DNA from 4 places in the Streptomyces sp. NPDC002896 genome. Region 4 is predicted to be linked to each of the others. Evidence: riboswitches for the same ligand, from Rfam matches in the RefSeq annotation. Region 4 holds a riboswitch; each other region holds the start of a gene.
What was found. Region 4 has a riboswitch for cyclic di-AMP ahead of ABT009_RS22555 (peptidoglycan DD-metalloendopeptidase family protein). Riboswitches for the same ligand answer to the same signal wherever they lie in the genome.

Region 1: linked by a shared signal. The riboswitch ahead of ABT009_RS27345 (LysM peptidoglycan-binding domain-containing protein) and the one ahead of ABT009_RS22555 (peptidoglycan DD-metalloendopeptidase family protein) in region 4 are both predicted to bind cyclic di-AMP.
Region 2: linked by a shared signal. The riboswitch ahead of ABT009_RS25920 (transglycosylase family protein) and the one ahead of ABT009_RS22555 (peptidoglycan DD-metalloendopeptidase family protein) in region 4 are both predicted to bind cyclic di-AMP.
Region 3: linked by a shared signal. The riboswitch ahead of ABT009_RS27085 (M23 family metallopeptidase) and the one ahead of ABT009_RS22555 (peptidoglycan DD-metalloendopeptidase family protein) in region 4 are both predicted to bind cyclic di-AMP.

Annotation. Positions count from the first base shown of each region.
Region 1 is NZ_JBEOVA010000015.1:178,573-180,765, reverse strand. It holds gene ABT009_RS27350 (inorganic diphosphatase) at 60-560, opposite strand; gene ABT009_RS27345 (LysM peptidoglycan-binding domain-containing protein) at 746-1,477, opposite strand; cyclic di-AMP (ydaO/yuaA leader) riboswitch at 1,480-1,640, opposite strand; gene ABT009_RS27340 (substrate-binding domain-containing protein) at 1,952-2,193, opposite strand, start outside.
Region 2 is NZ_JBEOVA010000014.1:57,230-59,422, reverse strand. It holds gene ABT009_RS25925 (transglycosylase family protein) at 1-487, shown strand, start outside; cyclic di-AMP (ydaO/yuaA leader) riboswitch at 659-888, shown strand; gene ABT009_RS25920 (transglycosylase family protein) at 893-1,696, shown strand; gene eno (phosphopyruvate hydratase) at 1,954-2,193, shown strand, end outside.
Region 3 is NZ_JBEOVA010000015.1:118,090-120,282, reverse strand. It holds gene ABT009_RS27090 (GntR family transcriptional regulator) at 1-121, opposite strand, end outside; gene ABT009_RS27085 (M23 family metallopeptidase) at 389-1,165, opposite strand; cyclic di-AMP (ydaO/yuaA leader) riboswitch at 1,178-1,341, opposite strand; gene ABT009_RS27080 (M16 family metallopeptidase) at 1,572-2,193, opposite strand, start outside.
Region 4 is NZ_JBEOVA010000011.1:219,077-221,269, reverse strand. It holds gene ABT009_RS22560 (alpha-galactosidase) at 1-525, shown strand, start outside; cyclic di-AMP (ydaO/yuaA leader) riboswitch at 812-989, shown strand; gene ABT009_RS22555 (peptidoglycan DD-metalloendopeptidase family protein) at 994-1,875, shown strand; gene ABT009_RS22550 (SGNH/GDSL hydrolase family protein) at 2,096-2,193, shown strand, end outside.

The DNA.
Region 1 (2,193 bases), on a different contig from region 4:
GCCGGCCGCGACCGCGGTGGCTTGGCATGACCATGGAGCACCGTCCATCGAGTCCCCGTTCAGCCTGGTCCGACGGTCTGGCTCCGGTCGGCGCGCCGGCGGGACGCCTCGATCTCGGCGTAGGCCTGGTCGCGGCCTTCCCAGTGGGAGCCCTCGACGGACTTGCCGGGTTCCAGGTCCTTGTAGACCTCGAAGAAGTGGGTGATCTCCAGCCGGTCGAACTCCGGGACGTCACCGATGTCCTGGACGGCGGCGTAGCGCGGGTCGTGGGCGGGCACGCACAGGACCTTCTGGTCCATGCCCTTCTCGTCGCGCATGACGAACATCGCGATCGCCCTGCACTCGATGACGCAGCCCGGGAACGTGGGGTCACCGGTGATGACCAGAGCGTCCAGGGGGTCGCCGTCGCCCCCGAGGGTGCCGTCTATGTATCCGTAGTCGGCCGGGTATTGCGTGGAGGTGAAGAGCATCCGATCCAGACGGATCCGCCCCATCGAGTGATCCATCTCATACTTGTTACGGGACCCCTGCGGGATCTCCACAGTCACATCGAATTCCACGGTGGCCCTCCTTGTCCGCGTCCTCGGCCCGTCCACCGGGACCCGATCGCTCAGGGCGCGGGTCCCGGTGGCGGGCCGAGCATGGTCGCATCACAGGTCGGCCGCTTTCTTGCCGTTCGGCTACCCCTTCGGATCGGCCATGAACGGGATCGGTGCGCGCGTTTTACCTGGATTTCCGCGGTACGTCAGTAGGCACCGAAGACGTTGTCCATCGAGCCGTACCTCTTGGCCGCGTAGTTGCACGCAGCAGTGATGTTGGCGACCGGGTCGAAAATGTCCCACGACGTACCGGGCACGTGATAGGCGCGGAACGTGGGGTCGATCACCTGGAGGAGGCCCTTGGAGGGCGTTCCCTTTGCGGCGTTGGAGTCCCAGTTGTTGACGGCCCGCGGATTGCCCGAGGACTCGCGCATGATGTTCCGGTGGATTCCGTCGTAGGTGCCGGGAATGCCCTGCGCGGCCATGATGTCGAGCGACTGCCTGATCCAGCCGTCGAGGTTGTTGGCGTACGTCTTGGCGGACGCCTGCGTGGCGGCAGCGGTAGTGGTCGACGTCTGCGGTGTGGCTTTCTCACCGAGCGTCAGCTTTAGGCCCGCGTAGATCTTCGACGGGTCGTTGCCGATGACTGCCCGGTTGTCCTCGTACAGCTTCTTCCAGCCGCCCTTCAGGTTTTGCGCGCGTGCGATCTTGGCCAAGGTGTCGCCCTTGACCACGGTGTATGTGGTCGTGGCGGTGTTCAGGGCGGCGGCGGGCGAGAGCGCCGCCGCAGCGGCGGCGGACTGCACCGCCGGTGCCGCTTCGGCTTGGGTCACCGCCGTCAGCGGTACGGCGAATACGGCACCACCCGCGCCCAGGGCGACGAGGCCTCGAGCAAGCGGATTGGCCCTGGGGCGACGGTGCTTTCCCTTTGCACGCATGACAAATTCCTCTCCGTCGCCTGCGAGGTGAGCTGTCGGGTTCGGGCTGGAGATGCCCGGCCGCAGTGTGAATGCGGCTTCACCCCTAGCCGGTCCGGTTTCCGGATCGGCGGCTTACCTGGTTTCCCCGCTCCTGCCATACGTGATTGATCGCGGTTTCCGTGGCGGCGACAGGATTCGGCGGGGCCGCCCGGATTGGCGTGAAACGTAAGCGAGAACGCCCGGGCGGAACAAGGGCCGAATTCACACACGGAAATACACATGGCGAATCCAGCGGGGGCGGGGTGGGCTGCCTGCCGGCCACCCGGCAGCCCAACTCCCTTTACCCGAAGGCCGGATGACACAAGAAGCGAGACAAGCAGAAAACGGGACAGATCATCTCGACGTGAGGCATATCACTGACGAGACGACATTTCTCGCCCCACAACGCTATTCAAAGCACAGAAAGTTGAGCTAATGGAACGGAAGGGAGTTTTAGTAGAAAAGGGGCAAATCGTCCATATGGTCAGCTCTAGCGGCTCTCGCGCCCTGCTCGGTTCCTCGTGAGCCGCTCAACTGACGCGGCATCAAGAGCCCCTGCGGCGAACGGACGTCGACGTCCGCGAGTTGCGTCGCCAGCTCGATCCGCGAGGACGCGGGCGGCCGGCCCTCGGCCAGCTGCATGAGCACCCGGGTCGCCTCGTGGCCCAGCTCCCCGAACGGCTGGCGCACCGCAC
Region 2 (2,193 bases), on a different contig from region 4:
CGCGGCGGAGCCCTCGGCGTCCGACGAGCCGACCGACGACTCCTCCGCTGCCGCCGATGACTCGGCAGCCTCCGGCGAGTCCAAGGGGGGCAAGCAGGGCGATTCGGGCAAATCCGATAAGTCCAGCGAGGTCGACGGTAGTTCGCCCTCGGATTCGGCCGCCGCAGACGCCGCCGAGTCTGCCGAGTCCCCGTCCGAAGGTGCGGGAGCCGGCCGGCACCGCGGCGACAGCGCCCAGGAGGGCGCCGACACGCGCTCCTCCGACCCCTCCGGCCGCCACGCGTCGCGCTCCGACGCGGACCGGGGCGACGACGGCTCGTACACCGTGCGCACCGGTGACAACCTCTGGGCGATCGCCGACGCCCATGACGTCAAGGGTGGATGGACCGCCCTCTACGAGGAGAACAAGAAGACCGTCGGCGCCGACCCCGACCTCATCCTCCCCGGTCAGACCCTGGATCTCGGTCTCGAATCGGCCGGTAAATAGCGATAGTTCAGGGCTAATTGTCCGTTTTGGTGCGAGTGAGAGATGAGTCTCAGAAGCCCTGATCGTCTTTGAAATCCGCTCTGGCGGATGTTTACGGTCGTGACCGCTCGCCACAGCGAGCACTCGCGGTCGTCACGCCGAATCCTGCCGACGGCCATGCGGGTTCAGTCGTCGCGTCCAGCGCCGTAGGCAGGAGCGGGGGACCCAAGGTTTGTGCCGGCAACGGCAGTTGAGCAGCTGAGCACATGGTCTCGGCTGGCGACGGCCAGAACCGGCTTGGGGTGAAGTCGCACGCAACGAAACGTGCGACCGGGCAACTCTTCCCAAGCTCCTGAGGAGCAGGGGATACCCCATCGGCCCGAACCCGACAGCTCACCTCGCAGGCGTCGGTGAGGGGATCACTCCATGCTGCGTTCCAGCAAGGGCACGCACCGTCGCCCGTCCGTTCTCGGCCGCACTTCTCGCATCGCCGCACTCGCCGGTGTGACCGGCGTCGCCATCGCCGCTCCGCTGATGACGGCCGGCACCGCCTCCGCCGCCACCGCCACCGAGTGGGACGCCGTCGCCCAGTGCGAGTCGGGCGGCAACTGGTCCATCAATACCGGCAACGGCTACTACGGCGGCCTGCAGTTCTCGGCCTCCACGTGGGCCGCCTACGGCGGTACGCAGTACGCCGCGACGGCCGACAAGGCCACCAAGGAACAGCAGATAACCGTCGCCGAGAAGGTCCTGGCGGCTCAGGGCAAGGGCGCCTGGCCGACCTGTGGCGTGAACCTCTCCAACACCCCGTACGAGGGCGGCTCGACCACCGCCACCACGGACTCCGCCACCACGGACTCCGCCACCACTCAGCAGAGTGACGGCACCCAGCAGAGCGAGTCGAGCCAGAGCACGACCGAGCAGAGCACGACCACGCCGAGCACGACCGAGCAGAGCACGACCGCGCCGAGCACCACCGAGCAGGGCACGGAGGAGCAGACCGCCTCCGGCTCCGAGGGCAGCGGCGCGACCGCGACCGTCGAGACCCCGACCGGCGAGAAGGTCAAGAAGGGTGACGGCGAGTACAAGGTCGCGGAGGGCGACACCCTCGGCAAGATCGCCAAGAGCCACAAGGTCAAGGGCGGCTGGAAGAAGCTGTTCGAGCTGAACAAGGACGTCGTCCAGGACTGCAACGTCATCTACCCGGGCCAGCAGCTCCACCTCGGCTGAGAGATCCCTCTCCCGTAGATCTCCCCAGACCCCTCGCCCCGGCGCGTGTCCCCCCGCGCGCCGGGGCGAGGTTCGTCCCGGTGCGTGCGCGTAGGCACCGGGATGCCGTCTCACTTTGTTTCGTTCAGAAACAATTTGCTTTCAGTTTGTCCACGGGCCGGTCGGTCGGCTGGCCGTTGCCCTGGAGGCGGATAGGCTCTTGTCGCAAGGCCGAAGTCATACAGCCCCGCACTTCCAGCGTCACATCCCAGAAGGAGATGCTCGTGCCGTCCATCGACGTCGTCGTAGCCCGGGAAATCCTGGACTCCCGAGGCAACCCCACGGTCGAGGTCGAGGTCGGCCTCGACGACGGCAGCACCGGTCGTGCCGCCGTACCGTCCGGTGCGTCCACCGGTGCGTTCGAGGCCCTCGAGCTCCGTGACGGAGACGCCAACCGCTACGGCGGCAAGGGCGTCGAGAAGGCCGTCCTCGCCGTCATCGAGCAGATCGGCCCGGAG
Region 3 (2,193 bases), on a different contig from region 4:
CACGGGACACCCCGTACCGGCGCGCGAGCAGTTCCTCGGTGAGCCGGCTTCCGCGCTCGTAGACACCCGCGACGATGTCGTCGCGGATTGCCGTGCATACCGAGTGCGCGGGAATCTGCATGACCGGACCTCCGCCTTAATCCCCGCGAAACGCGGTCGATTGACGCCTGTTGACTGACTCTATTGCAACGTGCGGGAATTTCCGACGGCGGGCCGGAATCCATGGATATTTTTTGGACAAATCGGCGCTCGGGAACGACGAAAGCCCCGGCTCGATGAGCCAGGGCTTCCATGAAGCCGAGCTTCGGTGAAGCGGGGCCTCCGAGAAACGAGTCCGGTCTGCCCCGATCCGCTCCCGGACCGGACCGTCACCGGAACCGCTCTCGCGTCAGATCTTCACGCCGTGCGAGCGCAGATAGGCGAGGGGGTTGATGTCGGAGCCGTACTCCTCGGTGGTCCGGGCCTCGAAGTGCAGGTGCGGCCCGGTGACGTTGCCGGTCGCGCCGGATAGGGCTATCTGCTGCCCAGGCGTGACCTTCTGGCCGACGGAGACGGCGATGGACGACAGATGGCCGTACTGGGTGTACGTGCCGTCGTTCATCTTGATCACGATCTGGTTCCCGTAGGAACCGCCCCAGCCGGCGGTGACGACGGTGCCGGAGCCGACGGAGTGGACGGGAGTGCCGGACGCGGCGTGGAAGTCGACGCCGGTGTGGCTGCCGGACGACCACAGAGAGCCGCCGGTCTTGTAGCCGGTGGAGACATAGGAACCGGTGATCGGCAGCACGAAGGCGTTGAGGCGCCTGCGCTCGGCCTCGCGCGCGGCGCGCTCCTTGGCCGCACGCTCCTTGGCCTCGCGCTCCTTCTTGGCCTTCGCCTCGGCCTTGCGCTTCTCCTCGGCGGCCTTCTTCTTGGCGGCGGCCTCTTCGGCTGCCTGCTGCTGCGCGGCGGCCTGAGCGTCGATCTTCTCGGCGATGGACTCGCCGAGGGTGACGGCCTGCGTCAGGCCGGTCTGCTCGGCGGTCGTGTCGGCTGCCATGGCGGGGGCGGCGAGGGTGCCCATGACGCCGGTGGTGGTGAGGGCCGCGATACCCGCCGCGCTTGCGGTCCTGCGGGTGAGGCGGCTCGGACGACGATGCTTCCCGGTGGCGCGGGTGAACGCCATGTAGTGGCTGGTCCTTTCCTTCCTTCTCGCCTACCGGGTTAGCTGACGGGTTCGGAGCAGGAAGGTCTCCTACGGGCCCCTCGACACGGTCAAGGACCCCGATTCACCCCAGGGGACTGCGATGGGTCCCCGGCTCCCCTGGCTCACACCGTCCGGGGACTCGGCGATGACTGTCCGGTGCCGCGGGCGCGGCGCACTGCCTGACGAACAGCCGGACCGACGCTAAACGGGACATCTTTCAATCAACAAACGCAGCATGTGATTTGTAGTGCATGCCACAGGGCAGACAGGCAGGCTCTCCAACAATTCGGACAAACGAGAACCCCGGTGGCTCTGCAGCCACCGGGGTCCCTCCGGGCCTGTGCGGCGCCCGCCCGGATGCCGGGCGGGCGGTACCGCGTCCGGACTAGCCCGTGACGACCGTCACTTCACCGATTCCGAGTGCCCTGACGGGTTCCTCGATCTTGGACGCGTCACCCACGAGGACGGTCACCAGACGGTCCACCGGGAAGGCGCTGACCGCCGCGGCCGTGGCCTCGACTGTGCCGGTCGCGGCGAGCTGCTGGTACAGCTCCGCCTGGAAGTCGTCCGGGAGATGCTGCTCGACCTGGTCGGCCAGCGTGCCCGCAACGGCCGCCGCCGTCTCGTACTTGAGCGGCGCGACACCCACCAGGTTGTGCACCGCGGCGTCGCGCTCGGCGTCCGTGAGGCCCTCGGCGGCGAGCGTACGCAGCACCTTCCACAGGTCGTCGAGCGCCGGGCCGGTGTTCGGGGTGTCCACCGAGCCGCTGATGGCGAGCATCGCGGCGCCGCTGCCGTCCGGCGCGGAGCGCAGTACCTGGCCGAACGCCCTTACGCCGTAGGTGTATCCCTTCTCCTCGCGCAGGACGCGGTCCAGGCGCGAGGTGAGGGTGCCGCCCAGGCAGTAGGTGCCGAGCACCTGGGCGGGCCAGACGCGGTCGTGGCGGTCCGGGCCGATCCGGCCGATGAGCAGCTGCGTCTGGACCGCGCCGGGGCGGTCGACGATG
Region 4 (2,193 bases):
CCGCTGGACCGGCTGGCCATCCAGCACGGCTTCAGCCAGGTGCATCCCGCCCGGGTCATGGCCGCCTGGGTCACCGACAGTCCGAACGTGCAGCTCAACGACCGGGTGAGCTCGCTGCGCTTCCGCTTCATCAGCGCGATGGCCGGGGTGCTCGGCGTCGGCGGCGATCTCACCGAATGGAGCGACGAGGAGCTCGCCGAGGCCCGCCGGTGGGTGGATCTCTACAAGGAGATCCGGCCCGTCGTGCAGCGCGGCGACCTCTACCGGCTGCGGCCGCCGGAGGGCGGCCTGAGCGCCGTGCAGTACGTCCTCGGCGACGAGACCGTCGTCCTGGCGTGGCTGCAGGCCCAGCACTACGGCCAGGCGCCGCCGGCCGTCAGGCTGCGCGGGCTGGACTCCTCCGCGTCGTACGAGTGCCTCGAGACCGGCGCGGTGCACCGGGGTGCGGTGCTGCTGCACCACGGTCTGCGCACCGGGCTGCACGGTGACCTGGATGCGGCAGTTTTCCGTCTGCGTCGCATCTGACCGATTTGTGCATTATTAGCGGTTACGTCCCAACTGGCCCTGTATTAAGGCGGCATGACTGGCATGCCGTGAGCAGGATCATATTGGTGACGGTGGGTGGCGATCTCCCTTTCGTGGCTTCCCGGGAAATTCCTGGGCGTTGCCCGGAATGCGGAGATCGTTAATCCACGGAGGGTGACCGGTATTTCCGAAGAAGGATCAAGAACCGGAATCCGACCCTTAACTCGTCGCTTGTTTCCGCCATTCCGGCTCGCTTACGGTCGCGGTCGATCCGGGCGGACGCCGAATCCTGCCATCGCCCGGAATCCCCACTCACACCCGTGAATGGCAGGAGCGGGGGACCCCACAGGTAGTACGCCGGTTCCGGGTCCCGGGACCGGCTTGGGGTGAAGTCGCGCCAAAACGCGGCCGGACATCTCCAGTCCGAACCCGACAGCTCACCTCGCAGGCGCCGGAGAGGAATTCGCCATGCCCGCGACCGGTAAGCCCCGCCGCAGCAAGTCCCAGCGCTTCACCCGCTCCATAGCCGCTTTCGGCACCGGCAGTGCCGCACTCGCACTGCCGCTCATCGGCGCCACCGGCGCATTCGCCGCCCCCGCGCCGTCCTCCGCCGTCCAGTCCGTTTCCGGTAAGGCCGCCACCGCTGCCGCCGCCAAGTCGGCCGCGACGAAGACCTACACGGTGAAGCAGGGTGACTGCCTCGCCGGCATCGCCAGGGACCAGAAGGTCGCCGGGGGCTGGAAGAAGCTCTACCAGGACAACCGCAAGGCCATCGGCGCCGATCCCGCGAAGATCAGCGCGGGCCTCAAGCTCGTCATCGATGCCAAGGCTTCCGCCTCCAAGACCGAGGACACCAAGACCTCCACGGCGACCACCGCTGCCCCCAAGGCGGCCGCCACGGCCACCAACACCGCGGCCACGGATTCGGCGGCCACGACTGCCTCCGCCTTCACCGCGCCGATCACCGGCGCGACCGTCGGCACCCCCTATCACCAGTCGGGCAGCATGTGGTCGAGCGGCTACCACACCGGTGTGGACTTCGTCGCCCCGACCGGCACCAGCCTCAAGGCCGTCGGTGCGGGCACCGTCGTCTCTGCGGGCTGGGGCGGCGCGTACGGCAACCAGGTCGTCATCAAGCTCAGCGACGGCATGTACGCCCAGTACGCCCACCTGTCCGCCCTCTCCGTCTCGGCCGGCCAGACCGTGACGGCCGGCCAGCAGATCGGTCTCTCCGGCGCCACCGGCAACGTGACCGGCCCGCACCTGCACTTCGAGATCCGCACCACGCCGAACTACGGCTCGGACGTCGACCCGCTGGCCTACCTGCGCCTGCACGGCGTCTCGATCTGACGCCGGTTCGCATCCGGCGACAGTCGGGGGCCAGGCCCGGTCAGGCCGTACCCATGCGTGGTGCGGCCTGACCGGGCTCACGTCGTTCTGCCTGCGAGCCGCGCAAGGCACTTCCTCTATTCCTGGCTTGGGCCAATCTTGACGAGTGGCATTTCTCACCCGCCGTCAACCCCTTCCTACGGTGGCGTAGGTCACTTAGGGAGGTGAAAGATATGCCGACGTGGCAGCAGAGTCGAGATTCCTCACCAATGACGTGATCAGGTCCTACGCAGCGGTCGGCGACAGCTTCACCGAAGGCGTCGGAGACCCCGGGCCCGG